One region of the Paenibacillus sp. plas6 genome, then DNA from elsewhere that is predicted to be linked to it. Evidence: predicted binding sites of a transcription regulator. Region 1 holds the regulator's gene; the other holds the start of a gene.
What was found. The regulator NrdR, encoded in region 1, represses ribonucleotide reductase genes. The targets are predictions, from matches to a motif close to AACACNATATATNGTGTT.

Region 1 (16,917 bases):
CAACCTCTTGCTTACTTTTCGTTCCGTAAGGAACATGTAATGTATCTGCTACATAATAATAATCTTCAGTCGGTATTCTGCGAATCGCTTCGCTTAACACGGTCAAACCGCCCATACCCGAATCAAAGATGCCTATTGTCATCGTAATCTTACCCTCTTACTTTATAACATACCTTGCTTTAAATAATACCATGTTTATGTAATACCATGTAGATGCAATGATATAATTCACTTCTTATTGTTTTAACTCAGGGACAATATAAATCTCCCCTGTTCCAAGTAAACCATTAACCAAATTGCGAACAGCGAGATTTGCCATCTCATTGCGCGTTGCTTCTGTAGCTGAACCAATATGAGGGGTCATTACAACCTGATCCAACTTCATAAACGGATGATCTGGCGGGAGTGGTTCCTCCAAAAAAACATCCAAACCTGCACCAGCAATTGTATTGTTCCTTAAAGCATCAATCAATGCTTGCTCATCAATCGTTGCCCCGCGAGATGCATTAATAAATATAGCATGTCGCTGCATCAGTGAAAACTGCTTCTCTCCAATTAGTCCTTTAGTAGCAGAAGTTAACGGAGTTAATAACACTACAAAATCAGAGGTAGAAAGCAACTGTTCCAGATTTTCATATTTGATTCCCATGCTTTGCTCAAGCTCTAGCTTAGGGCTGCGAGAATAATAGGCTACTTCCATATCAAAGCCGTAACGTGCTCTTTTTGCCACTGCTTCACCAATTCGTCCCATACCGATAATACCAAGCTTGCGATGATGTACATCAAGACCAAACAACTTTCTCCCCTCGTTGCCACGCCAATTGCCATTACGAATATATCGATCAAGCTCGGCAATTCGTCGTGCACAGCTAAGCATTAAGCCAAAAATTAGATCGGCTACTGTATCATCAAGCACATAAGGAGTATGTGTGCCAATGATATTGCGAGCTTTCATCGCATCAATATCGTAATGATTGTAGCCTACGCTCATCGAGCTAATAACTCTTAGCTTTGGCGCTGCCGCAAGTAGCTGATCATTTACCTTCATTGAACCACTAGTCAAATAACCTTCCACCTCTGACAAATAGGCTAGCAAAGCTTCTTCGTTTCTTGCTTCATCAGGTCTCCAAGTCGTTATTTGGCAATGCTCCTCTAAATAACGATATGCTTCATCTGGTAATCGTCGATCTACAAATACAAGCGGCTTCATCCCAACACTCCTTTTTGTATCATCAAATTAATAATAGCTCTTACTTTGACAGAATACAACGAAAAGAGCTTTTTCGCTGCCTCCCAACAGCGAAAAAGCTCTTTTCTAGTACAATTTTATTTAATTGATTGATAAACGAGTCTAGAATCGTTATCATAAAATTAAGATTTATCCATACCTCCTTTACACTTAAGATCTATTCCCTTCTCCCAGAACTAGCATAACAAGTGTATATTTGTATTTCTGTAACAAGGATTACAAAAAAATATAAATTATTTTAAAGCGAGGAATTAACTTGAATACAATTGATATGAACAAGTTAAGAGTTTCCATCCCCTTTTTTAAAGATATTGATGAGTCATTGCTCAATCAGCTTGTACCATATATGCGAGAAGAATCTTTTAAAAAGGGTACGATTATTTTCCATGAAGGTGACGAAGGTGATCAGATCTTTTTTATTAAAACAGGTATGGTTAGTATTTATACGTCAAATAAATCAAAACGTATTACGCTTACCTATCTAACTAAAGGAGAATATTTCGGAGAAATGGCGTTAATGCGGCCAGGTCTAACTCGCTCAGCTACTGCTGAAACATTAACGGCTGTAAAAGTGTATTCATTGCATCGTTCTGATTTTCAACAACTAGTTGAAAAAGATCGCAACTTACCATTTTTGTTGCTTAATTATACGATGGAGCGTTTACGTAAAGCAAATATGCAAATTTACGACCTAACATTTCTAAATGTACAGAATCGGATTATACGTCGCTTGCTGGATCTAGCAAAGGAGGTTGGTCGCCAGCGCGAGGATGGCAGCCACATTATTCCGATGAAAATAACCCATCAGCAGCTTGCTGATACAGTAGGAGCTGCTCGCGAAACTGTATCTAAAATGATTATTGAATTACAAGATAAGGAACTTATTCATCTTAATAATAAGCGATTAGCAATCCTTAAGCCGCAGAAACTAATTGAATTATTAAAAGACTAATTGACGCTTATAAAGGAGCAATAAATGGCACGATTAATGAATGAAAAAATAAAAGCATCTGAGGTGCAATTGCTTGACCCTAATGGCAATCCACTAGGTGAACTGCCTACTTCCAAAGCATTGCAGCTTGCGAAAGAACAACAAGCTGATCTCGTTTGTATAGATATTATGCAAAGTCCCCCTCTATGTCAGCTAATTGCTCGCGGTAAAGCTAATTCTATACTTAAACAAGAAAATGGAGCACCGAAAAAAAGTAAAGAAATAAGATTAACGCCTAACATCGAGCAACATGATTATGAGACAAAACTAAGACAATGTGAAAAGCTGTTATCAAGCGGGCATCCTGTAGATCTTGTAATCAAGCTAAGCGGCAAACAAGGTCCAGTCGCTAAAGAACTGTTACAAGAATTAATTAATGACTTAAAACCATTAGGTAAACCAGCTACTGGCATCCAGCTTAGCGGCAAGCAAGCTGCAGTAACCATATTGCCGCTATAAAAACAAAAGGAAGTAGGCAAGAACAGACAGGCACTTTGCATAGTAACGAAACAAAACTTGCGTACCAGTTTCTGTGTTGCTTACTTCCTTTATTTATAGAAAATAAAACCATTGCTCAGCGAACATTTCAGCTTGTCCACTGCTTTATTTTTCCTCTAGATTACGTGCATTTGTTGAATTTGAAAGCAGCATATTAAGCTCCTTCATAAACATATCAATGTCTTTGAACTGACGATATACTGAAGCAAAGCGCACATAAGCTACTTCATCAACTGGGTAAAGTTGATTCATTACAAGTGCTCCAATTTCACTGCTTTCCACCTCAGCCAAAGCTGTTGTACGTAACTCTTTCTCGACCTCAGAAACGATAACTTCAAGGCGTTCAACTGGAACTGGTCGTTTTTCGCAGGCACGAATTAAACCGCGTAATATTTTGTCACGGCTAAATTCCTCCCTGCTTCCATCTTTTTTAATGACGATAAGGGGTGTTTCCTCTATCATTTCAAATGTCGTAAAGCGGCGATTGCAGCTCTCACATTCACGACGTCGGCGAATCGATTTATTTTCATTGGCTGGCCGTGAATCAAGCACCTTAGTTCCAGCGTAATCACAGTAAGGACATTTCATCTTTTATTCCCCTCCTTTTACACACCATCATTTTATAGTTTCTGCTAAGACAACATCCCCAAAAGCTTTAAAACATTGTTTTAACCTTTCCCTATTGCACGTTTATGGTCAACATTCTATTGGTATACGTTTCCTGTATTAAGATAACAAAGAACGCACATAATACTTTTACCAACCGCAAGGAGGTGAAAACTAATGTCACAAAACAACAACAATAGCAACAATCTTCTTGTCCCTCAAGCTATTGCAGCTCTTGATCGTATGAAATTTGAAGTTGCACAAGAGCTTGGTATTGCGATTCCACAAGATGGCTACTATGGTAATGTAACTACCAGAGAAACTGGTTATATTGGTGGATACATCACTCGTCGTCTAGTTCAAATCGCTGAGCAATCTTTAGCTGGTCAACGTTAATGGATAACTATAATACAATAAACAATGGGACTGTTCTTCAATTGAAGGGCAGTCTCGTTGTAAATATTATAATATTGCATATTTCTGCAGTCTAGCCAATTATTCTACAGTTTAGCCAAAATTAATATACATAGCCTTATAGCGATTAGAGATCAGGATATAATTCCTTATATTTGTTATAATAGTAGATAACTTTTTGAACATAATTTCTCGTTTCCCCAAAAGGAATTTGATCTGCTGTTTCATATAATCCATCCCAAGTGTGTTCAGATAACCATTTTGCTACATTTCCCGGACCTGCATTGTAGGCAGCAATGGAAAGTACAATATCGCCTTCATACCGGTTTAGCAAATGTGCTAAATACCAAGTACCAAGCTCAATATTCAGCTCAGGATTCATCTTTAACTCCTCGTTTGAAGCAATATTCATATCAGTGCGTTCAATGATCCATTCTGCTGTAGTTGGCATTAACTGCATTAAACCAACCGCTCCTTTAGGAGATTCACTGCTTGGTTTAAAATTAGATTCTACCCGTATAATTGCTGCAATCAAATGAGGGTCAACTTTGTACTTTTCTGACTTATTAACAATTAGCCCTCTATATTTAATTGGATATAATCGCTCACTTACCCAAGTCGATTGTATGAATATAAATGCAATAATAATGATGAAAGTAAACAACAAGAGCCTTCTGCGCAAAATCTTATTTTTATTTCGTTTCTTTCTCATAACGTACGCAGCCTCTGTATTAAATCAATAACTTGCTGCTCAGTATGCTCTAACGAAGAACTATTATCAATGACCCAATCCGCTAATTTTCGTTTTTCTTCTATATCCATTTGCAGCTTTACTCTTGCTGTAGCCTCCGCTTCACTTAAACCATTACGCTTCATTAATCGTTCAATTTGCACTTCTTCTGGGACATAAACTACAGCTATACCTTCGTACAGATGAGCTTGTCCAGTTTCATACAATAAAGGAATATCCGCTACAATAAGGGCGTCAGGCTGCTGCTGCTTGTATATTTGAAAATACTGCTGCATTTTTTCACGGATCGCAGGATGAGTGATCTGTTCCAATTGCTTGAGCTTTTCTGCATCAGCAAACACAACCGCTCCTAATGCTTGTCTATTTAAACTGCCATCAGCATGCAGCATATGCTCTCCAAATTGATTTACAATTTGTAGTAGAGCAGGTTGACCTGGCTCTACTACTTCACGAGCAACCTGATCCGCATCAACAAGCAACGCGCCATGCTTTACAAATAAGGCGCTAACTGTACTTTTTCCGCTTGCAATCCCGCCTGTCAATCCGATCAGCATTGCACTTCACCTCTTAAAAAAATTTACTTATTCCTAATATAATTAATAAAATTCCGGGTAATCCACTTATATAATGAATGATTGGCAAATGACTTAGCTTTCGCCCGAGCACTGTTCCGCCAATTAAAAACAATGCGCTGCAGAGTGCAATAATCATCGGTGTTGTAATGGCGTGCAGCCCGAGCAACGCTGCCGCTATTCCCGCTCCAAAAGCATCTAGTGACAAAGCAATGCCTAACATAAATGCTTCTGATGCAGAAATTGTGCCAGAATCATCAAAATCTGCCGTTTGCGGTTTACGTAAAATTTGAATAACAATGCCAAGTCGCTTCAGTTCAAAAGTAATAACATTCGCTGTTTTCTGTGCTCCCTGAATGTCTTGCTCAGTAACAGTTTTATATTCTTTAGTGTTTACTTCTTTAGCAAGTCCATTCCTTTTTTCGCTGTCCTCTTGCATCCCCTGATAAAATTGATATATCGCCCATAGCCCAATACCAATTAATATTAAAGCACCAATCCGATTGGCTGCTGTTACCGATAAATGTGTAGACAGCCAACTTCCTGCTTGCATAGATACACCAATTACGATTCCAGAACAAATAGCAATAATAACGATGGAAAGCAGCGGGATTTTTATTTTCCGCAAACCATACGTAATTCCAACACCAAAGCTATCTAAACTAACAGCTACCGCAAGTGCCACTACAGAAGCTAAATGAGCCAGCAACATATTCCTCTCCTTCCCGCACCTCTAAGATCCGCTGTAGACGAATACCCACAGGCGTAACCTATCATATGCGATGCTGAGAAGAAGGGTGATTCTTATATTATTTCATTTTTTGGCAACGAGGACAAATATGGGTGCCTCTGCCTCCTAATACAAACTTAATTATAGTTGTACCGCATCTTGAGCAAGGCTCATTTTCACGACCGTAAGCCAGCAGTTGCTGCTGAAACATCCCCATTTCACCTTGCCCGTTAACATAAGATTTAATCGATGAGCCGCCAGCTTCAACAGCCGAAGTGAGCGTTTTTACAATCGCTTCATGTAGCCTTGTCCATTCACTTTTACTAAGTGATGACGGACTGCGCTCGGGATGAATGCGGGCAGCAAATAACGCCTCATCTACATAAATATTACCGAGCCCAACAATTAATTCCTGATTAAGTAATAATGGCTTAATTTTAGATGAGCGGTGCTGCAGCTTTTCACGCAGCACCTTAACTGTAAACTGCTCTGAAAGCGGCTCTATACCAAGCTTTTTTAACGGAAGCTCGTATAAATCCTCGCCTTCCTTAAACAAATGCATCGTGCCAAATTGTCTAACATCTTTATATCTTAATTGAGTGCCATCGGTAAATGTAAACACTACATGGGTATGCTTTTCCATTTCCTCATGCTGCTCATAAACACCGTAACGGCCTTCCATGCGTAAATGAGAGACAAGCACTAAGCCATCAAGCAAAAAACGGATAAATTTGCCGCGACGAGTTATATCTAGTATCGTATGTCCAGCAAGTGCGTCACAAAATTGCTCAATATCAGCAGGCCGTTGAATAATTCTTGGCAGAAAAACTTGCACCTGCTTAATTTTTTTCCCCTTAACCAGCTCTCTAAGCGTTCTTGTTACCGTTTCTACCTCTGGTAATTCTGGCAATGCCTCTCACCTCTACCCCATTTGCTTTCTACTATTTTATTTTGCTTCATACCAAGTATCGCCATAGCTTACATCAGCAACAAGCGGAACGTCAAGTTTAATTGCTTCTGCCATTACCTTCGGAACAAGCTCCTTCATCAATTCAAGCTCATCCTCTGGTACCTCAAACACTAATTCGTCATGCACTTGCAGCAGCATACGGCTTCTAAGCTTGCGCTGTTTAAGCTCTGCATTCATACGCACCATAGCAAGCTTAATAATATCTGCTGCTGAACCTTGAATCGGTGTATTCATGGCAATCCGTTCAGCAAAAGAGCGAATATTAAAATTAGAAGAATGAATGTCAGGCACATAACGACGACGGTCTAATAATGTGACAACATAACCTTTTTCCTTTGCTTCTTTAATAATATTGTCCATATAGGTGCGCACACCTTGGAACACATTAAAGTATTGTTCAATAAAGCGAGCTGCTTCTTTGCGCGTAATGCCAAGGTTTTGGGACAGTCCAAAATCACTTATGCCATACACAATTCCGAAATTAACAGCTTTTGCCGAACGACGCATATTGCTATCCACTTGATCTGCACTTACACCAAACACATCCATCGCCGTTTTGGTATGAATATCGTGGTTATGAATAAACGCCTCTTTCAAGCGCTCATCCCCAGAAATATGGGCAAGCACTCTTAACTCGATTTGCGAATAATCGGCAGATAAAATCTTCCAGCCCTGCTCAGAAGGAATAAATGACTTACGTATTTTACGTCCTTCCTCCAAACGAATTGGGATATTTTGCAGGTTAGGGAACTGTGAGCTTAAACGCCCTGTTGCTGCAATCGTTTGGCGATAATAGGTATGAATATGTCCCGTATTTTCACGAACCTCTTTTAATAATCCTTCAATGTACGTTGATTGCAGCTTAGCAAGCTGACGATAATCTAAAATTAGCGGGACAATTGGATGATATGGAGCTAATTCCTCTAGCACCTCAGCGTCAGTAGAATAACCTGTTTTTGTTTTCTTTCTAGCAGGCAAGCCAAGCTTCTCAAATAGCACCTCGCCAAGCTGCTTCGGTGAATTGATTTTAAACTCCGTACCAGCAAGCTCATAAATTTGGGAAGTAATGCTCGCTAATTTCTGTTCAATTTCCTCACCTTGACGTTGGAGCTCTTCACGCTCGACTTTTATGCCCTGCTGCTCCATCGCCGCAAGGATACGGGAAAGCGGACCTTCGAGATCATAATAGAGAGAGTCCATTGAGTTATCTTTCAATTGCTCATTCAGCTTAGGCACAAGCTGCTGCACAATGCTTGCCTTGACAGCCAAATGCTGGAATAGTTTATCTTGCTCAGGAAGCTTGAACTTTGCTCCTTTTCCGTAAACCTCATCATCTGCTTGCAAGCCATACAATCCATTACGTTCTGCAATCGTATGCAATAGTTGGTTGCCATCCGTTGGATCTAGCAGGTAAGCTGCAAGCTGCACATCAAAATGAGCTCCGCCAAGCTTAATGCCATGCCAATGCAGCGCTAGTTCTGCTTTATGTAAATCGTAGCCGTACTTTGCAGCGTCTTCATTAGCAAGCCACTGTTTAACTGGATCCATTGTCTCGCTGAATAACAGCTCATGGGAAAAGACAAACACATCATTACCGAATGCTAAAGCAATCCCTTCTATAGAAGCATGATGTGGATTTTCGCCAATTGCTTCAATGTACAAACCATGTGTTTCAGGTTTAGATGCAAGCACATTGATTAACTGAGCAATATGCGGCGATTGCTCATCTAACTGATATATATTAAGCGCATCGAGCGCTTGTTTTGCTTCATCTGCAGTTGAGCCGCTGGCTGCACCTACGTTAAGCCGCTCAAGCAATGACTTAAATTCAAGCTTTGCAAGCTGTTCAGCCAGCTTAGCAGAATCGTAGCCATTGTAGCTAAATTCATCCTCTGTCAGCTCAATTGGCACTTCACGGAAAATGGTAGCAAGTTGCTTACTCATTAAAGCAGACTCTTTATGATTTGTTAAATTTTCTTTAAGCTTACCTTTTTGAGCATCGAGATTAGCCAGCACCTCTTCAACAGTTGGGAACTGATGAAGCAGCTTTAATGCAGTCTTTTCACCGACCCCCGGTACACCAGGAATATTGTCCGACGTATCCCCCATCAATCCTTTAAGATCAATAATCTGCTCTGGCTTTAAGCCGTATTTCTCTTGAATTGTATCCGGGGAGTAAAGCTCGACCTCGCTAACACCTTTACGCGTAACCGCAATTGTGACGTTGGAGGAGGCAAGCTGAAGCATATCTTTATCTCCAGAAATGACTAGCGTCTCAATTCCTTCCTTATCTGCTTTCGCACTTAGCGTACCAATAATATCATCTGCCTCGTAGCCCGCAATTTCGTATTGGGCAATACCGAAGGCAGTAAGCAGCTCTTTTAGCAACGGAAACTGCTGCGATAGCTCTGGCGGTGTCTTTTGTCGACCCGCTTTATATTCTTCAAATTGCTCGTGACGAAAATTCGTTTTTCCTGCATCAAAGGCAACCAATATATGTGTAGGCTTATGTTCTTCTAGCAGCTTCAACAGCATTGTTGTAAATCCATAAATCGCATTCGTCTGCATGCCCGAAGAATTTGTAAGAGGAGGCATAGCGAAAAACGCACGATATGTAATACTATTTCCATCAATTAACATCCATTTTTTCATTAGAAGCTGCACCTCATTCTATTAACTTATCGCTTCATTATTTTTCATCTATACTATGATACCACAAAAAGGACCTTCCCTAATCATATTGTGAAGGGAAAGTCCTATATAATTGTTGATATATTTTATAGCAAAACGGTTACAGCTCCCCAAAAATGGGTTCTGGGAGAATGCAAGTGTAGAGAATTGGAATGATGATAACGGAGGGCATAGAAGGTACATTTGCGAGGAACATCAATACAGAATAAAACTCGTATGCTTGAACAAGGTGCTAAGCATTCAAATCAGGTCGCTTACCAGTTACGAGATAGACGACACTTTCGCCGATATTCGTAGCGTGATCTCCAATGCGTTCAATATAACGCCCGACAAGGCTTAATGTTTGCGCCTGGGCAATATCGCTAGGGTTTTCTATCATTAGGATTAAAAGCTCACGTGTCATTTGTGAATATAATTCATCGATCTGATCATCGTCTTTGGCCATTTTATAGGCAAGGTCGACATTTTCATGTAAGAAGGCTTGCAGCGCTTCATAGGTCATATTGCGAATAATTTCTCCCATAAGTGGAATATCAATTAACGGCTTAATAAGCGGCTCGCCGTGCAGCTTAATAGCCGCTTTCGCGATGTCTACTGCCAAATCCCCCATCCGCTCTAAATCACTTGAAATCCGAAATGCGGCGATTATTCGCCGTAAATCTTTGGCAACTGGCTGCTGGGTTACAATTAGCTTTGAGCCAAGATCTAATATTTTTTCTTCCATCTCATTGACGTGGAAATCATCTGCAATTACTTTTTTCGCTAGCTCTGAATTATTGCTTTTTAATGCTTGAATGGCTTCATCCACTGCATTTTCAACAAGCTCACCCATTGTAACGATCCATTGATTTAGCTGTTCCAAACCTTGATCAAAATCTTTGCGCACGATCATCATTTGTCTCCTCCTAATTATTTATCTCGTAGCTTCCTTAACCAAACCGACCGCTAATATAATCTTCGGTTCGTTTATCACTAGGATTGGAAAACAGCTGCTCTGTTTCATCGAATTCGATTACTTCTCCGTTTAAGAAAAATACGGTTTGATTCGAAACGCGTGCTGCTTGATGCATATTGTGAGTAACCATTACAATCGTATAGCGTTCGCGCAGCTCCTGAACAAGCTCCTCAATTTTTAACGTTGAAATAGGATCTAAGGCTGATGTAGCCTCATCCATAAGCAAAATATCTGGATTAACCGCAAGCGCACGAGCAATACATAATCGCTGTTGCTGTCCGCCAGATAAGGAAAATGCTGAACGTTTCAGATGATCCTTTACCTCATCCCATAATGCCGCTGACTTAAGACTGCTTTCCACAATTTCATCTAGCCTCTGCTTATTTGTAATACCATGCAAGCGCGGGCCATAGGCAATATTGTCATAAATGGATTTAGGAAATGGATTGGGCTGTTGAAACACCATTCCGACCTTTTTCCGTAAAGTTTCAACATCAACCTCCTGCGAATAAATATTGACATTGCTAATAAGCAGCTCCCCTTCAATTCTAGTTCCTGCAATCATATCATTCATTCGATTTAACGTGCGCAGCAATGTTGATTTACCGCAGCCTGATGGTCCGATAAAGGCGGTCACCGCTTTTTCAGGTATCGTTAAATTGATATTTTTCAAGGCGTGAAACTGCGAATAGTAAAGATTTAAGCCTTTAGCTTCAATAATAGTAGTCATGTACTTTCCTCCATTTGTTGATCAGCCTACAAGTTTTTTTGATATTTGTTACGAATAATTACCGCAGAAATATTTAATATAATTAAAACTGCTAGCAAAATAATAATTGCGCTTGCTCCTAAATCCTTAAATTCTACGGAAGGTCGTGAGATCCAATTATAAATTTGAATTGGCATTGCAGTAAAAGCATCGCTTAAGCTCTTAGGTAAAAATGCGACATACGTTGCCGCTCCGACAATAATCAATGGAGCAGTCTCACCAATCGCTCGGGAAACTGCTAAAATCATGCCTGTCAAAATTCCTGGCATCGCTGAAGGCAACACTGCACGTGACACCGTTTGCCATTTCGTAGCGCCCAAAGCAAATGAGGCATCACGTCTTGCTTGCGGGACTGCGCGAATGGCTTCCTGTGCAGCAACAATAATAATAGGTAAAACTAATAGTGTCATCGTCAAAGCTCCAGATATTAAGCTTTTTTGCAAGCTAAGCATGCGAACAAATAACGCGAGACCTAAAATTCCATAGACGATAGAAGGCACTCCCGCTAAGGTGCTAATGTTTAACTGAATAAGACGGGTGAATCTATTTTTTGCTGCATATTCCTCTAAGTAAATCGCTGCTCCAACCCCTAAAACAAACGAAAGTGGGATTAAAATAAGCATAATGTATAATGAGCCGATTAATCCTGACTTCATCCCAGCATTTTCCGCTTTGCGCGAAGGAAAGTTTGTAAAAAGCTCAGGTGATAAATGTGACCAGCCATCAATCATAATATCGATAAGCAGCACAGCTAAGGCAACAATGCCAAAAGATGTGGCAAGCAAAAAGAAGAGATGCAACCATTTATCTTTCATTCTGCGATAAGCGATCTGCTGACGATTGCTATCTTGAAAAACACTCATTTGCTAGTACCCCTCTCTGAAGCGTCTCGAAATATATTGCGCAAGCAAATTCAATAGAAACGTAAACAGAAACAATGTCATGCCAACGGCAAAGATCGAGCCGTACTCAATGCTTCCATGCGCTACATCACCGAGACTAACCTGTACAATATAGGCAGTCATCGTTTGAATGCTCTCTAATGGATTAAAGGTTAATGCAGGGGTAGAGCCTGCTGCAAGCGTAACGATCATCGTTTCACCTAGCGCTCGAGAAAATGCTAGTACTGCTGAGGATACAATTCCCGAGAATGCGGCAGGAACAACGATTTTAAGTGCTACCTCAAAACGTGTCGCCCCTAAAGCAAAAGCTCCATCTCTTAAAGTTCGCGGAACAGCTCTCATCGCATCCTCACTAAGCGAGCAGATCATCGGGATAATCATAATGCCCACTGCAATTCCAGCGCTTAATGCGTTATAGACGCCTGCGCTAGGAAAAATAAATTGAATCATAGGAGTAATTATGCTAATTGCAAAATATCCATACACAATAGTAGGAACTCCAGCAAGTACTTCTAAAACTGGCTTAACCATTCGCCGCAGCTTATCTGGTGCATATTCAGAAAGATATATTGCACTTGCTAAACCAATTGGCAGCGCTATTGCAAGAGCGATTAATGTAACTAAAAACGTACCCGTTAACAATGGCAATATGCCAAATTGCTTTGGCTCAATTAAGGCGGACCATTTTGTTCCGAATAAAAAATCAACAAGCGGGACGGATTTAAAAAAGTTTACCGTCTCAGATAACAATGTAAAAACAATGCCTATTGTCGTAAAAATCGAGACGATAGCACACATAAATAAAAAAACTGGCATAATTCTATTCATGACGCTGATACGATTATTTTTAAATGGATTATCTTGAACGATTGGTACTTTTTCTACAATGTTTATTGAATCTATCTTACTGGACATAAGATCCCCCCTGACTGCATAGAATGCTTTGAAATAAGACAGCTATCTATTAATCTTCGACAAATTATATTTGTGCAAATTATATAAGAACAAATTATATTAGGGACTGATTATACAGCCCCTGCCTGCTAATGTCTTTATTTTTGCAAAGCTTCGATTTTAGCTAATTGCTCGTCATAATTTTCAGACGGCATACCTACATATCCAACATCTCCTGCTAGCTGAGCAGCATGCTCGATATAAAATTTAACGAAAGCAGCAACCTCTGGACGAGCCATTTCTGCGTTATTCACATATATATATAATTCTCGGGAAAGCGGCTTATACGAGCCGTCGTTAATCGTGTCATAGCTTGGAGTAACTGGACCGTCTCCTCCATCAATAGGAACAACTTTCAGCAAGTCTTTATTTTCTTCATAATAAGCGTAGCCAAAGTACCCAATACCGTTAGCTGTACCTGCCACTCCAGTAACAAGAGCATTGTCGTCCTCAGAGAATGTTACCCCTTCTGTTTTCATGCTGACGTCAGCCAATACTACTTCAGCAAAGTAATCATACGTGCCTGAATCTGCACCTGGGCTAAAAATGACAATTGGCTCATTTGGCCATTCTGAACGAATATCAGACCAGTTCGCTGCTCCGCCTTCTACGGAAAAGATCTTTGTAAGCTCCTCAACAGTTAAATAGTCAATAAAATCATTTTGCTGACTAACTACAACAGAAAGTCCATCATATGCAATCGGAATTTGTGTATATTCAATTCCTGCTGCTTTAGCTGCATCCGCCTCAGTATCCTTCATTGGACGAGAGGCGTTTGCAATTGGAATTTCACCTACTGTAAATTGCTTCATTCCGCCGCCTGTTCCACTTACTCCTATCGGTACACGCACATCGCTGTGCACTTTATTAAATTCCTCTGCAACAGCCTCTGTTATCGGAAAAACTGTGGATGAGCCGTCGATTTTAATTTCACCGCTTAGCTTTACTTCTTGTTCAGATGAAGCATTTGCATTGTTTGTCGGTGCTTCGGCTATCGTGTTACTGTTTGCTTGCTGGTTATTGCTTTCCCCATTTTTACTTGAATTGCTGCAAGCGCCTGCAGTTAATAAAATTACAGCCAAAGCAAACGTCGCGAACCCCTTTACTGTCTTGCTTTTCATCATCATATCCACTCCTCCAATTTCTTTCTCTTTAGAACTATGAATAACTGTTGTCTGTTACATGTTTAATAGTAATTTTAGATTGTTAATCTCGTATTTCTTCTATGTAAATTCGTCGTAAAAAGAAATGAAGTTTTTAAACGTTTTGTTTACATTACTTTTGCAAATTTAATAGTTTAGTTAACTCATTCATCGTTTGCAGAGCCTGCTTATTGGCTATTGATGCCTGATTATCAATTAGCTTAAGCTCGGCATTATTTTCTGCAATCATATTAAACAGCTCTTGAAAAATTGCTTCTGCGTTAGCGATAAGTTCATCTCCTTGCTTCACTAACTTTGCTCCTTCTTCACATTGCTGCTTGCTTTCCTCAATAGCATTCACAATTAAGGCTATTGCCTCCTTAATTTGCTCAGCATATTGTTTTGTTTCATTTGCTAAACTCATCATCTCTGTTGCGACCACACTAAAGGTTCGTCCATCACTGCCAGCTCGTGCTGCTTCAATTGTTGCATTTAAGGCTAATAAATGACTTTGCTCGCTTATTCCTTGCACTAACTTTGTAACTTTCCCGATCATGGCGGCACTATGCTGTAGCTGCTCCATTTGCTGCTGTTGCTTGATCGCATTTGAGCTAATAAATGAGATCGCCTGTGTTAGTCTGCTAAGCATCGTTTTTCCCTCTAACGTCATATCGACCATTTGCTTAAATTTTTGCTCACTGCCGTGTACGACAAGCTGTACCCGCTCCACTTCATGAACGATCTGCTGAATGCTTTGCTGTGAGGACGTAATTAGCAATAGCTGTTGCTGTCTAAGCTTTTTTTGTAAAACCGTCGATAGCTCAAGCAGACTGGACATAGTTAGAACACCTTTTACCACTTTTTCGTCACAAACGATTACACATTCATATTGGCTTGCCCCTGTTCGGTCCAATGCTTGCCGAACAATTTGTTGGACATCCATTTTCAAATCGATCAGTAGCGGATTAGGGTTCATTAGCTTTGTTATTGGACGATGACTGAATAAATCGCGAATTAACGGCACGCTTAGCTTTACAAACAGCTCATTGCGCATAATAAGTCCAACCGCTTGATGCCGCTCATCAACGACAACTAAACATTCAAACTCTGGCTCATTTTGAAACATTGTCAGAGCTTCCTCACAATTGGTAGATTTATGTATAAGCGGGACCTCAATCATTGCTTGCTGAAGCAATTGCCCATTGTCATTGTCTACTACGAACATCGTATGTCGCCCCTCTATCTCTTTTTGAGCTAACTATAGAGAAGGAGAGTTAACTTATTTACTTAAATTTGTAAACTCAAGATTAAATATTTAAAAATTTGAAGTTGCTTATCCTAGAAGTAGCTTTATAATGAAAAAGAAAGCGATAACAATAATTTGCTTCAGTAAAAAAGGTTACACCATATCTTAAAACTCATTTGCCACTACGAAACTGTTTGGGAGGGGATAGTAGATGGAGGCTTACCATGAAATCGTTCCTTACGATAATCCGTTACTAAGGATTCGGATATTCCAATCACAGCGCAAACCTCATACGAGAACAGAGTGGCATTACCATAAACAGCTTGAGCTGTTGCTTATCCTTAAAGGACAGCTTGATTTATATATGGAATCCGATATGATCTCATTAACTGCTGGTAATGTCGCCATTCTTGGTACTTACGAGCTTCATCGAGACTATTGCTCTTCCCACTTGGAATATATCGTTGTCCAGTTTGATTTGGAGCATTTTTTCGATCAAAGCTCAATTTCTTATATGCGTTATTTTTCTGAAACGCGTGAGCCGTTAAGCCGTGCAAATTATATTTTTGCCGAACAACCGCACATTCAGCTTGAGGTCGCTAAATGTGTGCGAACAATATTGCAAGAAGCTAGCAATAAAGAAGCAGGCTATGAAATTGCAGTAAGTATTCTTATTAAGCAAATTCTGTTACTGCTGCTGCGCAACGATAATCGGAAAGTTTTATCCGAGCAGGATCCTTTTGATAAAATGCGGCTAAAACCAGTATTAGATTATGTGGAGCAACATTTGACCGATCGCATTCAAGTAGAAGAAGTATGCCAAATCGTTAATATGAGCTACTATTATTTTGTAAAGTTTTTCAAAAGATCAATTGGCTTGTCGTTTACGGAATATGTGAACTATCGGAAGGTAAAGCGCGCAGAACGTTTGCTGCTAACGAAGGATTTAAGTATTACAGAGGTTGGAGAACAAATAGGAATGCCGAATATGGCACATTTCTATAAAATGTTCAAGAAATATAACGATTGCTCGCCAAAGCAATATCAGAAAAAAATGCTGCAGTGGACTTCAGCTGATTCACAAAAATAAATATAAAGCAATAAAAGCTCGAAGACCTAACGACTAGGACTTACGAGCTTTTTTGGCATAACTAGTTTATAACCAACACCGCGGATCGATTCAATCCGAACCGATTGCTGTTCTAGCTCAAGTTTTTTACGAAGTGAGCTGACATGCACATCAACTGTGCGCTGGCCGCCAATATAATCAAATCCCCAAACGACATTCATTAGATCGTCGCGACTAATCACCATGCCTGGACGCTGGACCAAATATAACAAAACCTCAAATTCCTTTGGCCGCAAAGATATTGGCTGATTTTTAACACTAACCTCATATTTTTCTGGATAAATCGAAAGTTCACCTGCTTGTATAACTTTCTCATTTGATAAATTCGGCTTTGGCACATCATTTTGT
Region 2 (16,917 bases), 1.1 Mb from region 1:
GTATTAACATCAGCAGCATCCGCAGGGAACTCAGGGATGTTTTCAACAAGCCGTATGATGTATAACCTAGGTTTAAATAACCAAGCGAATACAAAACTTGCAAAATTAAATCATCGAGGTGTACCTAAAAATGCATTAGTTGTTTCAACGATTGTCGTATCAGTTGGCGCCTTGCTTAGCAAATTTATGCCAGACGATGCATTTAGCTTAGTAACAACTATTAGTGCTATTTGTTTTATATGGGTATGGAGTATTATTTTAATTTCACACATTATTTATAATAAGAAAAACAGAGCGTCACATGAAGCTTCAACATTTAAAGCGCCTCTTACTCCTTTTATAAACTATGTCGTGTTAACGTTCTTCGTCTTTTTATTAGGGATAATGCTTTATGCTGAATCGACACGCACGGCAATATTACTAACACCAATTTGGTTTATGATACTTATCGTTTTATATCGAATTCGTGCAAAAAAGAATATGAAATCATTTAAATAGAGATCATAATTAAAGTAAATAAATTATAGTAAAAAAGCGGTTGGTTCCTTCCAACCGCTTTTTGTATAACCTGCTATCCCCTTGCACACCTGTAGCACCAATTATTGAGCTTAGTTGGCCGAACGGATAGATAAAAACAAAAAAACCATCAGTTTAATTGATGGTTTACTTTAAAGGATATTTATTAATGGTGGAGGATGACGGGATCGAACCGCCGACCCTCTGCTTGTAAGGCAGATGCTCTCCCAGCTGAGCTAATCCTCCAACTGGCTCCCCGAACAGGACTCGAACCTGTGACAACTCGATTAACAGTCGAGTGCTCTACCGACTGAGCTATCAGGGAACAATAAGTACTATGTAAAGTTGTACTGACAATTTGTCCAGCTACACGAAGTTGCTGGACTTTTATTTTAATATAAGTCAATTACATTGACAACCCCTTTTACAAAAAAATTATACTAATATATTCAGCTAATTAATGTATTCTTCTTTAGGGATTAGGTGTAAGTGGGGCTTATTTATATGATAGATTGTCAAGCTAAGTGCGACAACTCTTCCATAACTGCCTCATGAGAAGTTTTCCAATTCAGACATTTGCGTGGTCTATGGTTAATTAAATCCAAAGCACATTGAAGTTCAGCTTGATCAACGGTGTTTAAGTCGTACTTCTTAGGAAAGAATTCTCGGAGAAGTCCATTTGCATTTTCGTTACTGCCTCTTTGCCAAGATGAATATGGATCAGCAAAGTATACCGTCAAGCCATGCTCTTCTAACAATGCTTGATGGCAGGCGAATTCCTTTCCACGGTCAACGGTAGCTGTGAGCATAGGCAACGCGAGTTCTTCTAGCACCGTAGCAACCGCTTGCTCCATAGATGCCGCTGAACGGTCTGGCATTTTTACAGCGTGGTAATAGCGTGTTTTTCGCTCAACAAAAGTAGCCAAGCAGCCTTTACTTTTACCACGGCTAGAAACGACAGTATCAAGCTCCCAATGACCAAAGGATTCACGTTGCTTCACTTCTTTTGGACGTTGCCTGATGGATAACCCGAGATTAAAGCGACCTCTGCTTTCACGAGGCTTTCTACGCTTTCCCTTCTGTCGTAAGAAGATGGTGTTCCCTTGGACTAGCCTACCTTGGTAAATCCAGCGGTAAATGGTTTTGAAGGATACCGCTTGCTCAGGATAGTCTTGTTTCATGCGCCCTTCAATTTGTTCTGGGGACCACGTTGCAGCCAAGGTTTGAGTAAGGTAATGTTCTCTTTCTTTCGTCCACTTCCCTTTAGGCTTGCTTTGCATGCGTTTGCGCTGGTAATCTGCTTGCGCATCGCTAGCCTCATAAGCAGAAGACGAGGTATTCAAACGATGAAGCTCACGAGACACCGTAGAATGATGGCGTTTGATCTGCTGTGCAATGGCTCTCGCACTCCAGCCTAAATGAAATAATGTTTCTATTTTTATACGCTCGTTTATGGTAAGATGTGTATAGCTCATGACGAGCCTCCTTGTAGATGGTGTGTGGTAACTTCATTCTACACGAGTTTTCGTCATGGGTTATTTTTTTAGGTGTCGCACTTCATATTACAATCTATCATATAAAAAACCCTCCAATTTAACACCACCCCCTCCCCCCTTTGATATATTTATTTCCGAATCTAAGGTAGTGTCAAAAGTTCTATGAAAACTCAATAGGTGTTCGGGTCGTCTCCCATTTGTTGGGTGGAAAGGCCACGCAATCGCTCTTGACAAACACGCCAATGGTTTGACTCTACTTTAACAAGGGCGACGGGGACAAAAAGAAGGCATGCTAAATAGCCCTTGGTTTTTCCATTTTAAACCATTGGCTAGTTCGGTTTGTCAAGAGTTCGCTCCGCCGATTGCTCGTTTTTACTTCGGGCTCTGCTAAACCAAAAAGTTAGGCTGGTTGTTGTTCGTTAATCCATTGTTGTGCTAAAGCGATCAGTTTAGTCCATCTCGCAGGCATATTCGGGAGCTGCAGTAACTCTGGATTAAGCACTGGCACCTTACCTTCTAATGCAGAATGAGGCCTTAAAAAGTTAAAGTAAGCTACAAACAGGGTCACAAAAGAAACAGATCCTTGTTCGGATCCAAACCCGTGTGTTGAACGATAATTGCCTTTAAATGTGCGATTTAGTCTTTCGATAACTTGTTTGAGATGCCTATACTCCGTTGACACAGGATCTTCATTGGTAAGTCCAATAACCTGCTTGATGTCGAACTGAATATCGTGTTGAGCGAAAAAGTGCTGAGCTAAGAGATAAATCGGATTGCCATCCACCACAAATGTAAGATCTTTAGGAATCTCTTTCAGTTTCATTAAGACATCATCAATGGCACGGATTGCTGACACTGTATCCCGATTTGGCGATACTGGGTAAGACAAAATAATCTTTTTTACCGCATCAAAGAAGAAAAACAAGTAATGCCAACGCCCATTCACCTTGATGTAGGTTTCGTCTCCACAGAACTGGTCAGAAAGTTCGTAGGGATAATAATCTACGTAAGGCTTAAGTATTAGGGCAACTGCATTCTCATAATTTAAAATACTTTGATGCGATATGCTTACCCCATGTACATCTTTCATGAGTGCAGCTGTTTTACGGGCCGAAAGTCCATAGTTGACATGATAGGTTAAAATGAGCCCCAAAGTATGTGGCGACGCATACAGCCTGGATAAATCAACCTTGGGCTTTTTGGGGGAAGACTTAGACAATGGCTGAAAATCGATGTGAAACTGCCGGAAAATGTATCTTAACTTAAAGGATTGAGGATCTTTTTTAAACTGTCTCTTCTCTTTCGAAGACATACCATTTAGTTTCTTTTGGTAATAGGGACAATCATTATTTTTACACTTGAACACGTTAAAGTCTTTTCGCTCTTTGATTTTTTCAAGAGTCTTAGAACAATGAGGACACTTTAAAATGGCCTCTTTCAAATAGCGGCTCTTATCATTAAACAGACAGGAACATACCTTACATTGATACTGTCCTTTGCCCCCATTATTGGCATAAAGATAATCCGATGGAGCACCACACTTCGGACAGTTCATAGATTTAGGTACAGTCGTCTTTGCATTCAAACGCCTTTGAACAGGCTTTAGATGTTTACCGTTTTTCTCTAGGTATTCTGTTAGAAGGATTCGATAATCAAGCTTCTGAAGAGTTTCGTTGATCGGAAGATCATCCACCTGAAGCTTACGATATGGTTTATTGATTGGCTCTTCTTTAGGTTTATCAAACATGTTTTTACCGATAAGAAGAGTAAGTAAAGTTTTAATAATTTGATCTTGGTACTTGATAAATTCAAGTAAATAGGTTAATAATTGAGGATACAAACTTGTCACTTCCTAGTTGTTTGGGATTAAGTGTTCGGTGTGGTAACCTTACTTTTAACCTAAAACTATGGGGGTGGCAAGTTTTTTGCTTTCCGAGACTTATATATCAAGGAAAACCCTCAATTATATATATAAAGTTTTTACAATACGGAATCTAATAAGGAGGGACTAATATGGTTTTAACCGTTAAAAATTTATCGGTCACATACGGTACTAAACTGGCTGTTAATAACATTAGTTTTTGTGTCAAATCTGGTGAGGTAATTGGCTTACTGGGAGCAAACGGAGCAGGAAAATCCTCTACAATTGCGGCTGTACTTGGAATTGAAAAAAGCAAGTACGAAGAGCTCTTATTGCTCGGAAAATCACCGATTCTCCATCGCAAGGAAGTTTTTCAAGAGGTGGGGGTACAATTTCAAGAATCAAATTTTCAAGATAAAATAACAATTCGTGAAGCGTGCCAGCAATGGAAGGCTCTTTATAAACAAACCGCTGATGTATCATCATTGTTGCAAACATTTGGTCTAGCTGAAAAGGAAACTCAACTTGTAAAATCTCTTTCCGGCGGAGAACGACAACGTTTAGCAGTACTGTTAGCATTAATATCAAACCCTAAGCTAGTATTTCTTGATGAGCTTACGACAGGGTTAGATACAAAGGCTCGACGCATACTTTGGAAGCAGCTTTTATCAATGAAAAAAAGAGGGTTGGCAATTGTGTTAACTTCACATTACATGGACGAGGTTGAATTATTATGTGATAAGATCTTGATTCTAAAAAATGGTGAGACGGTCTTTCATGGTACTATTCAGGAGGCACTTAAAGCTAGTGAAAAAGCTACACTAGAAGATGCGTATCTACATTTCTCAGGCGAGGAGGATTAAGTATGAATACATTTCTTACACTATTAAAAATAGAAGGCAAGCTCGTTTGGCGGGGCATTGATATTTTTATATTTGGAATTTGCTTCCCGATTATTTTAGCTACAGTCTTTGGATATTTACTAAGTAAGGACAATGCAGTCGGTGCTTCTAACTTTGAATTATCGTATGCAGCTGTCATTACAATTGGCATTCTAGCAACTGGCGTTATGGGGGTACCTCTAACTATTGCAGATTACCGTCATAGAGGAATATTGAAGAGATTCCAAGTAACACCTACATCGCCTCTCCAAATTTTATTTGCACAAGGATTAATTCAGCTTTCTTCAGCACTCGTATCCTTTATTGGTGTTTCACTTGTTTATCATCTATTATTTGATTATGAACTAAAGCGATCATGGGCAATATTTCTTATAACTTACTTTTTTATTATTTTAGCGATATTTAGCATTGGCATTTTCATTGGTAGCTTAGTGCCTGACCAAAAGTCAGCAAATGTTTGGAGTTCAGTTGCTTACTTTACAATGCTACTGTTTTCAGGAGCAACGATTCCATACGAAGTCATGCCTCGATCATTTCAATGGATTATGGATATTTTACCGCTCTCACACGGAATTCATTTACTAAAGCAGACAAGTACTGGTGCAGCACTAACAGATGGACTTATCCATATCTTGATTTTAACTCTTTGCATTGTAATTGGATTATGGGGGGCAGTAAAATTCTTTAAATGGAAGTAGGTGTATTGGGTGTACAAAACCAATGAAATAGCAGCACTTGTGGGAGTACATCCCAACACTGTTCGCATTTATGAGAAATGGGGCTATATTTCCCCTGTTCCAAGAAAAGCAAACGGCTATCGTATTTATTCGAATATCCATTTGTTTCAGTTAAGAGTCGCGCGAACCCTCTTTCGATGCGAAATTATACAAGGTAATCTTCGAAAAAAGGCTCGCGCAATTGTATATGCGTGTGGTAAAGAGGATTTTACGAGGGCTCAACAATTAACGATAGATTATCTTGCAAATTTAAAACGCGAATATAATCATGCTCTATCTGCTACAAAAGTAGTTGAGAAATGGTTAAGAAAAGAATCTATTGTTAATTCTTGTACTTATTCTCGAAAGGAAGTAGCATTGCTTCTAGATGTTACAACTGAAGCTTTACGAAATTGGGAACGTAACGGACTTATTACAGTTCCTAGACTATCTAATGGAAAACGAGTATATGGTGAACAAGAACTTGATCAACTGCGAGTTATACGAAGTTTAAGAAGTGCCCATTATTCTATTAATGCCATATTACGTTTACTTAAGCAAATTCATCAACCCAATCCGGATATTGTCTTAATATTAAATACACCAACGGATGAGGAAGATATTGTATCAGTGACGGATCAATTAGCCACATCACTACTAGAGGCTATATCAGATGCTAAACATACATTAGCTTTATTTGATGAAAAACCCAAATTTGAATAACAGTAACGGAATGCAGCCCTTTAATAATATATTTAGTATGGATATTTTCATAAATGAACTTGCTAATAACAAGTTAAACACTTTATATTTAATGATATGTTGCTGGAAAACCGTCTTTAGCGATAATTTTTGCTAGTAGTAATTTTGAATAGAATACTGATTACTTATGGTAGCAATAAACTTACAAGTTTTAAAACCAAAGAGCGGTTGCACGTGTCCAGCCGCTCTTTGTCAAAATTGATTATTGCATCAATAAAAAGATTCACTTCAAGCCTCTTATACCACTGAATGTTTTTTACGATGAACATTAGGAAGATTTATTATCCCCGATGCAGCTAAAACACCGATTATCACTAAAAAAGCTCCAATAATTTGAATTACAGTTATCGGAATTCCGATAACAAGGGAAATAATCATCGTCACGACAGGAACTAGGTTAAAAAATAATGATGTTTTACTTGCACCAATCTCTTTTATACCTTGATTCCACCATAGGTAACCAAGGACACTTGTAAAAAAAGCCATGAAAGCAATTGCTCCCCATGCACCAATTGGAATATTCATTAACGGAACAGGGTTAGACGTAAAAAGAGAAAACACTATTAGACTAGCAGCACCGATTATCATAGTAAATGTGGTTGTAGATAGTGTCGTGCCATCCTTTATAAATCGACGTCCAAGTACTCCATAAAGTGCCCAGCAGACGTTTCCTGCAAATATAATGAAGTCTCCACCTGAAATTGATAGGGTTTTAATAGTCTCAATAGAACCCTGCGTAATAACTAGCAATACACCAATGAAAGCGAAGAATATACCTATTACCCCTCTTTTTGTTATGTTATCCTTTAATATAATTCGAGCAAAAATCGTTGTTAATAAAGGATTCAACCCCATAATTAATGCCCCGTTCACGGGAGATGTATATTTCAAACCTACAAAAAACAAAGTATTAAAACCAAATATTCCAACAATCCCACGCATAACATACCAAAAAGCATTCTTTTGCAAATGACTTTTCTTTACACCTTCCGTGAAGATTAAAATCATTAACATAACAACAGCAGCTAAGCCAAAACGCCATGCTGCAGCAGATGCGGGTGAAAAATACGCGACTGTATATTTTGCAAGATTAAAGGTTGCTCCCGTAAAAAAGGAGAAGCCTATTAACATCAAGTATATTTTTAAATGCTTCACTTTCTTTGCTCGTCCTCTTCTAATATAGAATAATAAGTATCCAGTTTTAGCTTTGTTGTAGAAATAATTTCATCTAACTCCTTCTTTTTTTCTTCCATTTTCTCTAAGTGCTTAGTTAATATCTCAATTCGTCTATTTATTGATGGGGTGAGTTCTTTCGTTTCGATATCCGAATGAATCCTTTCTAAAATACAACCATCTTTTACAAATTCCTTAATATCTTCTAGTGACATACCTGTTTGCTTTAAACTTTTAATGAACTTTATGAAACGAACGTCCTCTTCCGTGTACATTCGTTGACCTCCGACTTTTCTTTTTGACGGAGGAAGCAACCCCATTTTTTCATAGTATCTCAATGTATAAGAACTAATCTCCGTTCTTTTTTCAACCTCACTAATGGAATACAAAATAAACTCTCCTTTCTTCTTAAAAAAGTCTATAACTTAGAGTTTACTCTAAGTCAAGTAAATAAAAAAATATTTTACGATTTATTACGGAAGGCAGGTAACTTATTGTGTAAAATAAGCCTTAAACAATAAAGAGCGGTTGCACGTGTCCAGCCGCTCTTTATTGTTTATATATTCTAGTGAATATGAATCAAAAACTATAATTTTACCAAAATGCTCATTTTTGCAAATTAGATGATTCATCACAATGCAATACACCAAGCATTCCAACTTAACTTTTAGCCACAACGGCTATATCCGCAAGACGTACATTGCTTGCAGCCTTCAATATTAATAAGACTAGCAGACCCACAGCTTGGACATAGATCGACATGCGAGCCTGTGCCAGACGCATGTGTTGCTGCGTAATGGTTGCTTTCACTTGCTGCTGTCTGCTGCTCTGTTGCTGCTGCAGCTCCCTTGTAATCAGAGTTTAACTGCTGCTTTCCTTCATCTTGCTGCTCATACGCATATTGATCCGTTCTGTTCGCTTTGTTATTTAGATGCATTTCTAACGCTTTTGCTACTGCATCTGCAATTGACTCGACACGATTGTGACCAAAACCAATTGCTCCAGTACCGCCGATACCTTTCAAATGCTTAATAAGAAGTTGTGTTTTATTACCATGGTCGCCATAGCGTAGGAACAATGAACATACGCGCCCAAGTGCTTCCGCCATAGCAAATACGTCAGAGCCTGCTTTACCAACGATTAAGAAAATTTCAGTAGGCACATCATCCAGATCATTGATCGTAATATAAGCCATACCAAGCGGTGTGTTCATTTTATAGGTTGCACCTTGCAGCACTTGCGGACGACGTTTATATTGACGATCTTCACCGAGCGCTGGCGGTCTTGTTAATCCCTTGCTATCCATCGCTCCATCTAATTGCTCGCTGTTTTCTTGCTCAGCAGCGGTTGTCGACTGCTGCAAACTGTCTTGCTCAGCTGAAACAGCAACAGCCTTTGTTTCTTTGTCAGCATCTTTTTTCTCATCTGTTAATAGTACTTGGGTATCACGGCTGCCGTCACGGTAAATCGTAACTCCTTTACAGCCGAGTTCATAAGCAAGTTCATACAGCTTTTCTGTTTCCTCGATTGTAAAATCATTTGGACAGTTTGCAGTTTTAGAAATCGAGCTGTCTACCCAGCGTTGAATTGCTGCTTGTACACGAATATGATCTTCAGCACTTAAGCTCATTGCTGTGACGAAATAGTCTGGCAGCGGCTCTCCTGGATGCTTATCCAGCCATTCTTGGGCAATTGGCACATATTGCTCATCAAATCCTAGTCGGCTTTGGCGATAATATTTGAAGGCAAAATATGGCTCAATTCCTGTGGACGTGCCGACCATAGTTCCTGTTGAACCAGTTGGCGCTTGGGTAATTACTGTTACATTGCGCATTCCATTTTTGGCAATTGCCTCGCCTACCTCTGGGAATCGTTCAATTAATACCTTCATAAAGCCGCTTTGTACATAAAGATCTTTATCAAATGCACCAAAGCTGCCTTTTTCTCCTGCAATTTCTGAGGATGCCAAGTAAGCCTCTTTGGCGATAAAGCTATATAGCTTGTCCAAAAATTCAAGTGATTCAGGTGAACCATAGCGAATACGCAGCTTAATCATTAGCTCGGCAAGCCCCATCGAGCCAAGACCAATTCTGCGTTCTTTCTTCTGATTCGCTTCATTCTCCGGAAAATGATAAGGCGTGCGATCAATTACGTTATCTAGAAAACGAACTGACCAGCGGGTAACTTTAGCCAACTCTTTCCAATCGACATCATGATTTTTTTCATCATAAAACTTAGATAAATTAATTGCAGATAAATTACATACACCCCATGCAGGCAGCCCTTGTTCACCACACGGATTTGTACAAATAATCGGATTAAAATACCAGCTGTTCGACATATTATTATAACGTTCCATAAAGACAACGCCTGGCTCTGCAGATTTCCAAGCAGATTCAATAATTGTGCTCCATACTTCTCTTGCCTTCACCGTACGGTGTACAATGACTGGTTTGCCAAGTTTGCGCCATGCTGCTAAATCACCGTTCCAAATTTCATCATATTCCGGGTCCGTTGTATCAGGGAATACGAGATCCCACTCCTTATCGTGTTTAACAGCATCCATAAAGCCATCGCTAATACATACAGACAGATTCGCATTTGTAATTTTACCCATTGTTTGCTTAACCGTTATAAAATCAAGCAAATCAGGATGCCAGTCATTTAGCATTAACATTAATGCCCCGCGACGACTGCCGCCTTGCTCGATTAAGCCGGTTGTATAGCTAAACAATCCGCCCCATGACACGGAGCCGCTTGATGTTCCATTTACTCCCACTACTGTAGTACGTTTAGGTCGAAGGGAGGACAAGTTAATTCCTACACCACCGCCGCGTGCCATAATTTCGGTCATTTCTGCAAGTGTATTCATAATTCCGCCACGGCTATCATGCGGAGAGGGAATAACATAACAGTTAAACAGCGTCAATTCGTCACTTGTTCCCGCTCCTGCAGCAATTCTTCCGCCTGGAACGAGCTTCCAATCGTCTAGTATGTAACGAAACCGTTCCTGCCACAATTGTTTTTTATCCTCGTTTTCAACTGAAGCCATTGCAGTCGCTAATCTGTCCCACATTTCCCCAGGCGTTTTCTCTAACGCATGAGTGAGCTTCTCAATCGTAGTAGTTACCTTCTCACCATTGCGCAACTGAACAACAACTTCGTTGCCTTGACGAGTTAGTACCTCACCTGCTTCCTTAACGGGAAAGGAAAGATCTTCCTTTAATAAAACAAGCACCGTATCACCGGGCTTGACATTTGCTGCATCCGCATTTTTTCGTGCATAGCGATCCAAAAATATTTTTTCACTCAATCCTTGTAATTTACTCATGGGCTCACTCCTACCCCTTCAACATATAGTATACAGATTAATATTAACATACAATATCTAGTTTTCAAATGATACTTTTTAATCAATTTTGTGACGCTCGAAATCGATTTAATAAGATTATGATTAATAGCGATTGGGCAATAATAGAGTTAAGCAACAGATTTGTAAAGGAGAAGCTATGAATAATACAATCCATTCTAACCCATATTTCACTCAGCCTGATGTTCAAAAACAGATTCATCCTTCTCTCAATCTTCATTTTAATCGGACATGGTTTAATGAGCTGCAACAGCGCATTCAACAAAATGGCCCTTGGGATCAGTGGAGTATGTTTCAGCTTGCTGTCGAGGCTAAACAGGCGACGTTAATAAAATCATTTGATGAATTGCTTTGCCTGCGAAGCTTGCCTAACTTTGTACCAATGCAGCATCAACTCGAAACAGCTAAACGTGTGCTGCATGAAATGGGCGGCCGCGCCATCTTGGCTGATGAGGTAGGTTTAGGAAAAACGATTGAGGCAGGGTTAATTTTAAAAGAATATATTGTGCGCGGTCTTGTTAAAAAAGCTCTTATTTTAGTGCCTGCTTCACTTGTGCTGCAATGGGTGCGGGAGCTGAATACGAAATTTGGCATACAGGCTGTAGCGCAACGAAAAGCCCATAGCTGGGGCTATGATATCGTAGTTGCCTCACTGGATACAGCAAAGCGCGAGCCGCATCGCGAAACGGTGCTTGCAACTGATTATGACTTAATTATTATTGATGAAGCGCATAAATTAAAAAATAAAAAAACGAGCAACTATCAGTTCGCTGTTCAGCTAAGCAAAAAGTACTGTCTGCTATTAACTGCCACCCCAATTCAAAACGATCTTGATGAGCTATTTAATTTAATATCATTATTAAAACCAGGGCAATTAGGGGGACAAGGTGAGTTTAATAGCAATTTTGTAATTGATAAACGTTTACCGAAAAATGAGGAGCAATTGCAGAATGCCCTATCCTCGATAATGATTCGGAATCGTCGCAGTGATGGCGGGATTCATTTTACAAAACGAATTGTACGAAATATCAATCTTGCACTTTCAAACGAGGAACAGGCGCTATATGATGCTGTCACAACATTCGTCCAAGAGCAAGCTAATCAAGAAGGAATGGACATTAGCAGCATCCTTTCCCTTGTTACTTTGCAGCGTGAGGTATGCAGCAGTCGTGACGCTGTATTTCTTACACTCGTCAATATGTTTAAGAAAACAAGTGAAGATTCTCCAATTCGCGCAAAAATATGGGAGCTCGTGGAATGTATTCGTGCCATTACTTCAAATACAAAAGCAGAAAAGGCATTAGAAATAATCGAGCAATGTAACGATAAAGTAATTGTGTTTACCGAGTATCGAGCAACCCAAGAGTATTTGCTGCAGTTTTTTAATAAGCACAATATTACTGCTGTTCCTTATCGTGGCGGGATGAATCGCGGTAAAAAAGATTGGATGATGGATTTATTCCGCGGAAAAGCAAGAGTGCTTATTGCAACTGAAGCAGGCGGCGAAGGGATTAATCTGCAATTTTGCAACAATATGATTAACTTCGACCTGCCTTGGAACCCAATGCGTGTTGAACAGCGAATTGGTCGCGTACATCGTCTTGGTCAGACGCAGGATGTGAATATATATAATCTATGTACCGTCAATACGATTGAGGAGCATATCCTAAATTTGCTTCATGAAAAAATAAATCTGTTTGAGATGGTTATTGGAGAGCTTGACCAAATTATCGAACGGATCGAGGCGAATAACGGCTCTATCGAGCAACAGCTTGCAAAAGCAATTTTGCGTGGTACGAACCATCAACAGCTCGGCAAGGAAATTAGCAGCATCGGTGAGGTGTTTACATCCTACCAGCAAAAAACGTTACGATAGAGGTGTGATTATTATGAACACTAAGCAGGTATATCGTTTTGTGCAACGGTATTTGGAAGCAACAAATTGTACCATCTTAGAAAAATCACCATATCATATTAAAGTAAAGCTCTCCCCTGAAGCAGACCGAGAGCTTACAAACCGCCCCTATTATTGGAGCTTCATCGATCGCTTAAATGAAACGCCAGAAACAATGAGTTTTCTTTTTGTATTTGATCCAGAAAAATACAATGAACTTGTTGCAGCTCAACCAGAGCAACGACAAGAATCTGTAATAGCCGGCGAAAAAGCATTGGAGCGCGCACTTGGCATTGTTGCCAAACCGATCATGCGAGTGCCGCAAGAGCATTTGCATTTTGGCTCTAATCGACTGCAGCAGCTTTTTCAATCTGCAGAACGCAATGGCAGTTATGTATGCCTTTATCAGGAACCACAGCAACGTGCAATGAATCCTTATGCCTCCAGGCCATACACTGCTTGGTTAGGGATTAATTATGTTGTGGAGTTTAGCTCTGACCGCAAGCGTGAAGAGCTGCACAGCTTAGGTATTTCGCTTGTTACAGGTCACTGTGTCGAAAATTTTTATGAGCAATTACAGTCTTTACGACTTACACCGCGCATCCCTCCTAATGTTCATATTACGAAAAATGGCATCTCCTATTCCAAGGCATTAGCGATTGCGGAAGCCTATCTTGAGCGGAAACTAAAAAATTACAATTATGACTGGGCAATTGAAGCACAAAACAGACTAGCAGAGGAATTAGCACGATTAGATAGCTTTTACTCTCCGTTGCTAAAGGGAGCCGAAGAAGATCAACGAGAAGAAATTGTTCAATTACAACAAAAACGCAAGGAGGAAATTCGCTGGCAATATGAACCTCGTGTTACGGCATCTGTCATGAATTGCGGAATATTTCATCTCGATGGGATTGACTAGCCTATAGTTACGGTAATACGACTAGAGTCTACAAAAAAAGAAGCTCGCTGTGGGAAATATGCGTGACAAGAACTAACAGCCTTTTTATGTCAAATTCGCTACGATAAGTGAAGAGGCCGGCTTAGGACAAGCCGCTAACATTAGTGAGGTGATTAAATGAAACTAAAGCTTGCATTACTTACGATAAAGCTTGCTGGCATACTTTTTACAGTTGGCTTGCCAGCAGCTTATCATACGGTAATAGCATTATTGCATACTGTACAGCAAAATGAGCTTTCTCAAGCCGTAAACGAATGGCAGCAGGAACTAGCAAAGCAGCAAGGCTTTGAGGAATGGAAAGATGCCACAATTTCGATTAGTGCACTTGGACCAGGTACACATAGCTGGCTAGTGCTTGTCTATCAGGATAAAGAGGTTATTGGCTATATGATCGTTCATGCTAAACAGGATGGTGGTTATATTTTAGGAGAATATGGCGTAGGCGATGTTACTAGCTTACGATTACTTGCTGAACATAGCAGCTTATTAAGCTACTACGATCCATTTCATGTCATCTTAACGCTGGAAACTGATGAAGGAATTGCGTACATCGAGCCTTTTCTACAGGAGCAGTTTCCAATTACGGAACAACATATTGCCGGTAAAAGCACTTTTCAATTAGAAGATGAATACGCTTATTTGCCGTCTGACTCCTCTGCTGTGCTGACAGACGCGATCAATGTAGCATACTTTTCACCTTACGATGTAATGCCTTGGTTAACCGGAAATCCGCTCTGTTTCGTCTTAAATGACAAAATGATTGATGATTATTCCATTGAAACAAATATTGAATTAGGCAGTCAAATACGCTATACAACAGAAAGCTGGGATAACACTGTATTTGCTGCCTATTCGGTAACAGGCTATCATAAATGGAATGAGCTTCATTTATACGTCGCATTACAGGACGAAAATGAAGCTCTTACACGCTATATTGATTATGATAGTTTATGGAAGCAAGGATTTTTCTACGAACCAACTGTTTATTAGCTCTTATTACTTACTTTTACGTTTATTTAAGTAAAACATGATCCCCATGCCTCCGGCACCAAACCAACGGAAAAGCCATTGCTCCTTTTGAGCTTTGGCTCTTTCTTTTGCTTTTTTTCGCTCCTCAGCCGGTTTTTCAATATATTCGACAAACTGTTCAGTTAAATATTGTAAGTACTCAGTACCAGTTATTTTTCCCACGATCAATCACTCCTTTTACTATAGAACTGCTTCTTAACTGTAGTATTCCCCATCAGTCAAAAATCAAACGACGTATGAAACTTTAAGCAAAATGCCATCCTAATGCAAGACACTTTTTGTTGAAAGAGGGCTGATTATGAAGCTAAAAAAATGGGGATTACATGGCTTATATCATTTAAACAAGTTTTTACTTATCATTGCACTATGTAATTTGCTTTGTTATGAGCTCTATCGCACTTCAATCGTTTATTCTGCTGCAAGTTTATTACAAAATGAAAGCAGTGCTGATGAGCAAGAGAGTGCCCATCATAGCGATATGAAGCAGCTATTGCCGACTACAGCAGTCATTATTGATGCTGGTCATGGCGGGATTGACGGCGGAGCAACAAACGGGAGTGTTCAGGAAAAAGATATTAATTTGGCGATAGGAAAAAAACTGTATGCGGTACTTACAAGTCGTGGAATCCCAACGATTCTCAATCGTACGCATGATTATGCGCTAAGTGATGATAATCGTTGGCATCGCACCTCGTCCCGACACTTAAAGGATTTATCTCAGCGTATGGGATTAACGCGAGAAATTGACCATACATTATTTGTTAGCCTGCACGTAAATTCGGTGCCAAATAAGAGAGCACATGGGCCTCTTGTATTGCATCAGCCGTATGGCGAAAGTGCAATGCTGGCTCATCATGTACAAGAGCAGTTAAATCAATTGTTTGCTACTCGCAAACGACCGCTTGCAGTAAAAAGCTTCTATGTGCTTAAATATGTCAAATCCCCTGCAATTCTTGTTGAAATGGGGTTTATCAGTAATGACGATGACTTGCGTCGTCTCACCTCGAACACAGAGCAAACAAAAATCGCTGAAAGTATTGCCGATGGAATATCACATTATCTCTGGATCAATTAGAGTAGCACGCACCAGCTCACTTAAATAAACAATTTTGCAGTGCTGTTGCAATTTTGGAATTGAGCGAGCAAGCTCTGCTGCTGTATATTTTCCCGGCATACCGACATGACCAATAATGATCGTTGCTGCATTGTCCTTTATCAATTGATAAACCTTTTGCATTTGCTTATGTACGTGCATTGCTGTATATTCATCGTCTAAAAACAGCTTATTTTCAACATATGGCACACCTAGCTCATTTGCTATCTTAGCTACAACTGATTTATCTGTTGTTTTGCTGTCTAAGTAAAATAGATTATGTTCCTTGCATACTTGCAGCACAACGCGCATAATGCGCTCATTAGCTGTTATTTTCGAGCCCATATGATTATTAATACCGATTGCATATGGTACTTGAGCGAGCGCTGCCTCAACGCGCTCTCTAACTTGCTCATCTGTTAAGTCTGAAGTAATCGCGCCAGGCCCAAGCCATCTTTTTAGCCCTTTATTTGGCTCCATTGGTAAATGTAAAATAACTTCATGGCCAGCAGCATGTGCCCGTTCTGCATCCGATTGTGAGCTGGGAAGAAACGGCATAATGGCAACAGTAAGCGGCGCATCAATCGCTAATATTTCGTCAGTTCCCTCCATATTGTTGCCAAGATCGTCTATCACAATAGCTAAAGTATGCTCGCTTGAATTTGCGGGTTCACGCTCTGCCTTTTGTGCTTGGGCATAGCAAACAGACCCATTATAAAATAGGATAATGATTGCGAAAAGTATCGAAGTAATCACTCTTTGTTTCATCCATTTATCTCCTTTACAGTAAGCTTGTTACTTTATTTTGACCATCAGCATCACTATTTATGTACAAAAAAAGATGAACAGAAGCTGCTCAGCTTCTGTTCATCCTTCTTGCTCAATCAAATAAATCCTCTAATATAGAAAAAACAGTTTTTTTCTTTTTCTTATATGGTCGGCCGTATTTATCATACCCATAATATTTGCTTTTATAGCTATCGAGATAACCTTTGCTTATACTAGAACGATAGCTGTTCGGCGGATAAGGAGAATGAGATATTGTCTTTACTGGTAATCCTTTTGCATGAATATTATGTACATACGATTGCAGTTCCTCGTATTCTTGATGTGTGGCATGAACATCGTGCATCAGTTTGTCCAGCTC

Region 2: the regulator NrdR is predicted to act here: its motif matches at 10,805-10,822, upstream of AC2TDL_RS17070 (adenosylcobalamin-dependent ribonucleoside-diphosphate reductase).

Annotation. Positions count from the first base shown of each region.
Region 1 is NZ_CM170151.1:388,984-405,900, forward strand. Features, by position in the region: gene murI (glutamate racemase) at 1-142, opposite strand, end outside; gene AC2TDL_RS01945 (2-hydroxyacid dehydrogenase) at 236-1,210, opposite strand; gene AC2TDL_RS01950 (Crp/Fnr family transcriptional regulator) at 1,506-2,201, shown strand; gene infC (translation initiation factor IF-3) at 2,226-2,699, shown strand; gene nrdR (transcriptional regulator NrdR) at 2,844-3,326, opposite strand; gene AC2TDL_RS01965 (alpha/beta-type small acid-soluble spore protein) at 3,522-3,740, shown strand; gene AC2TDL_RS01970 (lytic transglycosylase domain-containing protein) at 3,886-4,470, opposite strand; gene coaE (dephospho-CoA kinase) at 4,467-5,063, opposite strand; gene AC2TDL_RS01980 (MntP/YtaF family protein) at 5,077-5,793, opposite strand; gene mutM (DNA-formamidopyrimidine glycosylase) at 5,891-6,721, opposite strand; gene polA (DNA polymerase I) at 6,758-9,433, opposite strand; gene phoU (phosphate signaling complex protein PhoU) at 9,705-10,364, opposite strand; gene pstB (phosphate ABC transporter ATP-binding protein PstB) at 10,402-11,157, opposite strand; gene pstA (phosphate ABC transporter permease PstA) at 11,184-12,059, opposite strand; gene pstC (phosphate ABC transporter permease subunit PstC) at 12,063-12,926, opposite strand; gene AC2TDL_RS02015 (PstS family phosphate ABC transporter substrate-binding protein) at 13,151-14,179, opposite strand; gene AC2TDL_RS02020 (methyl-accepting chemotaxis protein) at 14,328-15,419, opposite strand; gene AC2TDL_RS02025 (helix-turn-helix domain-containing protein) at 15,652-16,530, shown strand; gene AC2TDL_RS02030 (response regulator transcription factor) at 16,557-16,917, opposite strand, start outside.
Region 2 is NZ_CM170151.1:3,866,887-3,883,803, reverse strand. Features, by position in the region: gene AC2TDL_RS17120 (amino acid permease) at 1-498, shown strand, start outside; tRNA gene AC2TDL_RS17115 (tRNA-Val) at 687-762, opposite strand; tRNA gene AC2TDL_RS17110 (tRNA-Asn) at 766-841, opposite strand; gene AC2TDL_RS17105 (IS30 family transposase) at 1,032-1,991, opposite strand; gene AC2TDL_RS17100 (IS6 family transposase) at 2,413-3,852, opposite strand; gene AC2TDL_RS17095 (ABC transporter ATP-binding protein) at 4,026-4,736, shown strand; gene AC2TDL_RS17090 (ABC transporter permease) at 4,739-5,473, shown strand; gene AC2TDL_RS17085 (MerR family transcriptional regulator) at 5,483-6,214, shown strand; gene AC2TDL_RS17080 (DMT family transporter) at 6,491-7,408, opposite strand; gene AC2TDL_RS17075 (MerR family transcriptional regulator) at 7,405-7,815, opposite strand; gene AC2TDL_RS17070 (adenosylcobalamin-dependent ribonucleoside-diphosphate reductase) at 8,094-10,757, opposite strand; gene AC2TDL_RS17065 (DEAD/DEAH box helicase) at 10,936-12,672, shown strand; gene AC2TDL_RS17060 (YqhG family protein) at 12,686-13,609, shown strand; gene AC2TDL_RS17055 (hypothetical protein) at 13,766-14,638, shown strand; gene AC2TDL_RS17050 (YqzE family protein) at 14,645-14,839, opposite strand; gene AC2TDL_RS17045 (N-acetylmuramoyl-L-alanine amidase family protein) at 14,976-15,752, shown strand; gene AC2TDL_RS17040 (divergent polysaccharide deacetylase family protein) at 15,729-16,538, opposite strand; gene AC2TDL_RS17035 (TFIIB-type zinc ribbon-containing protein) at 16,651-16,917, opposite strand, start outside.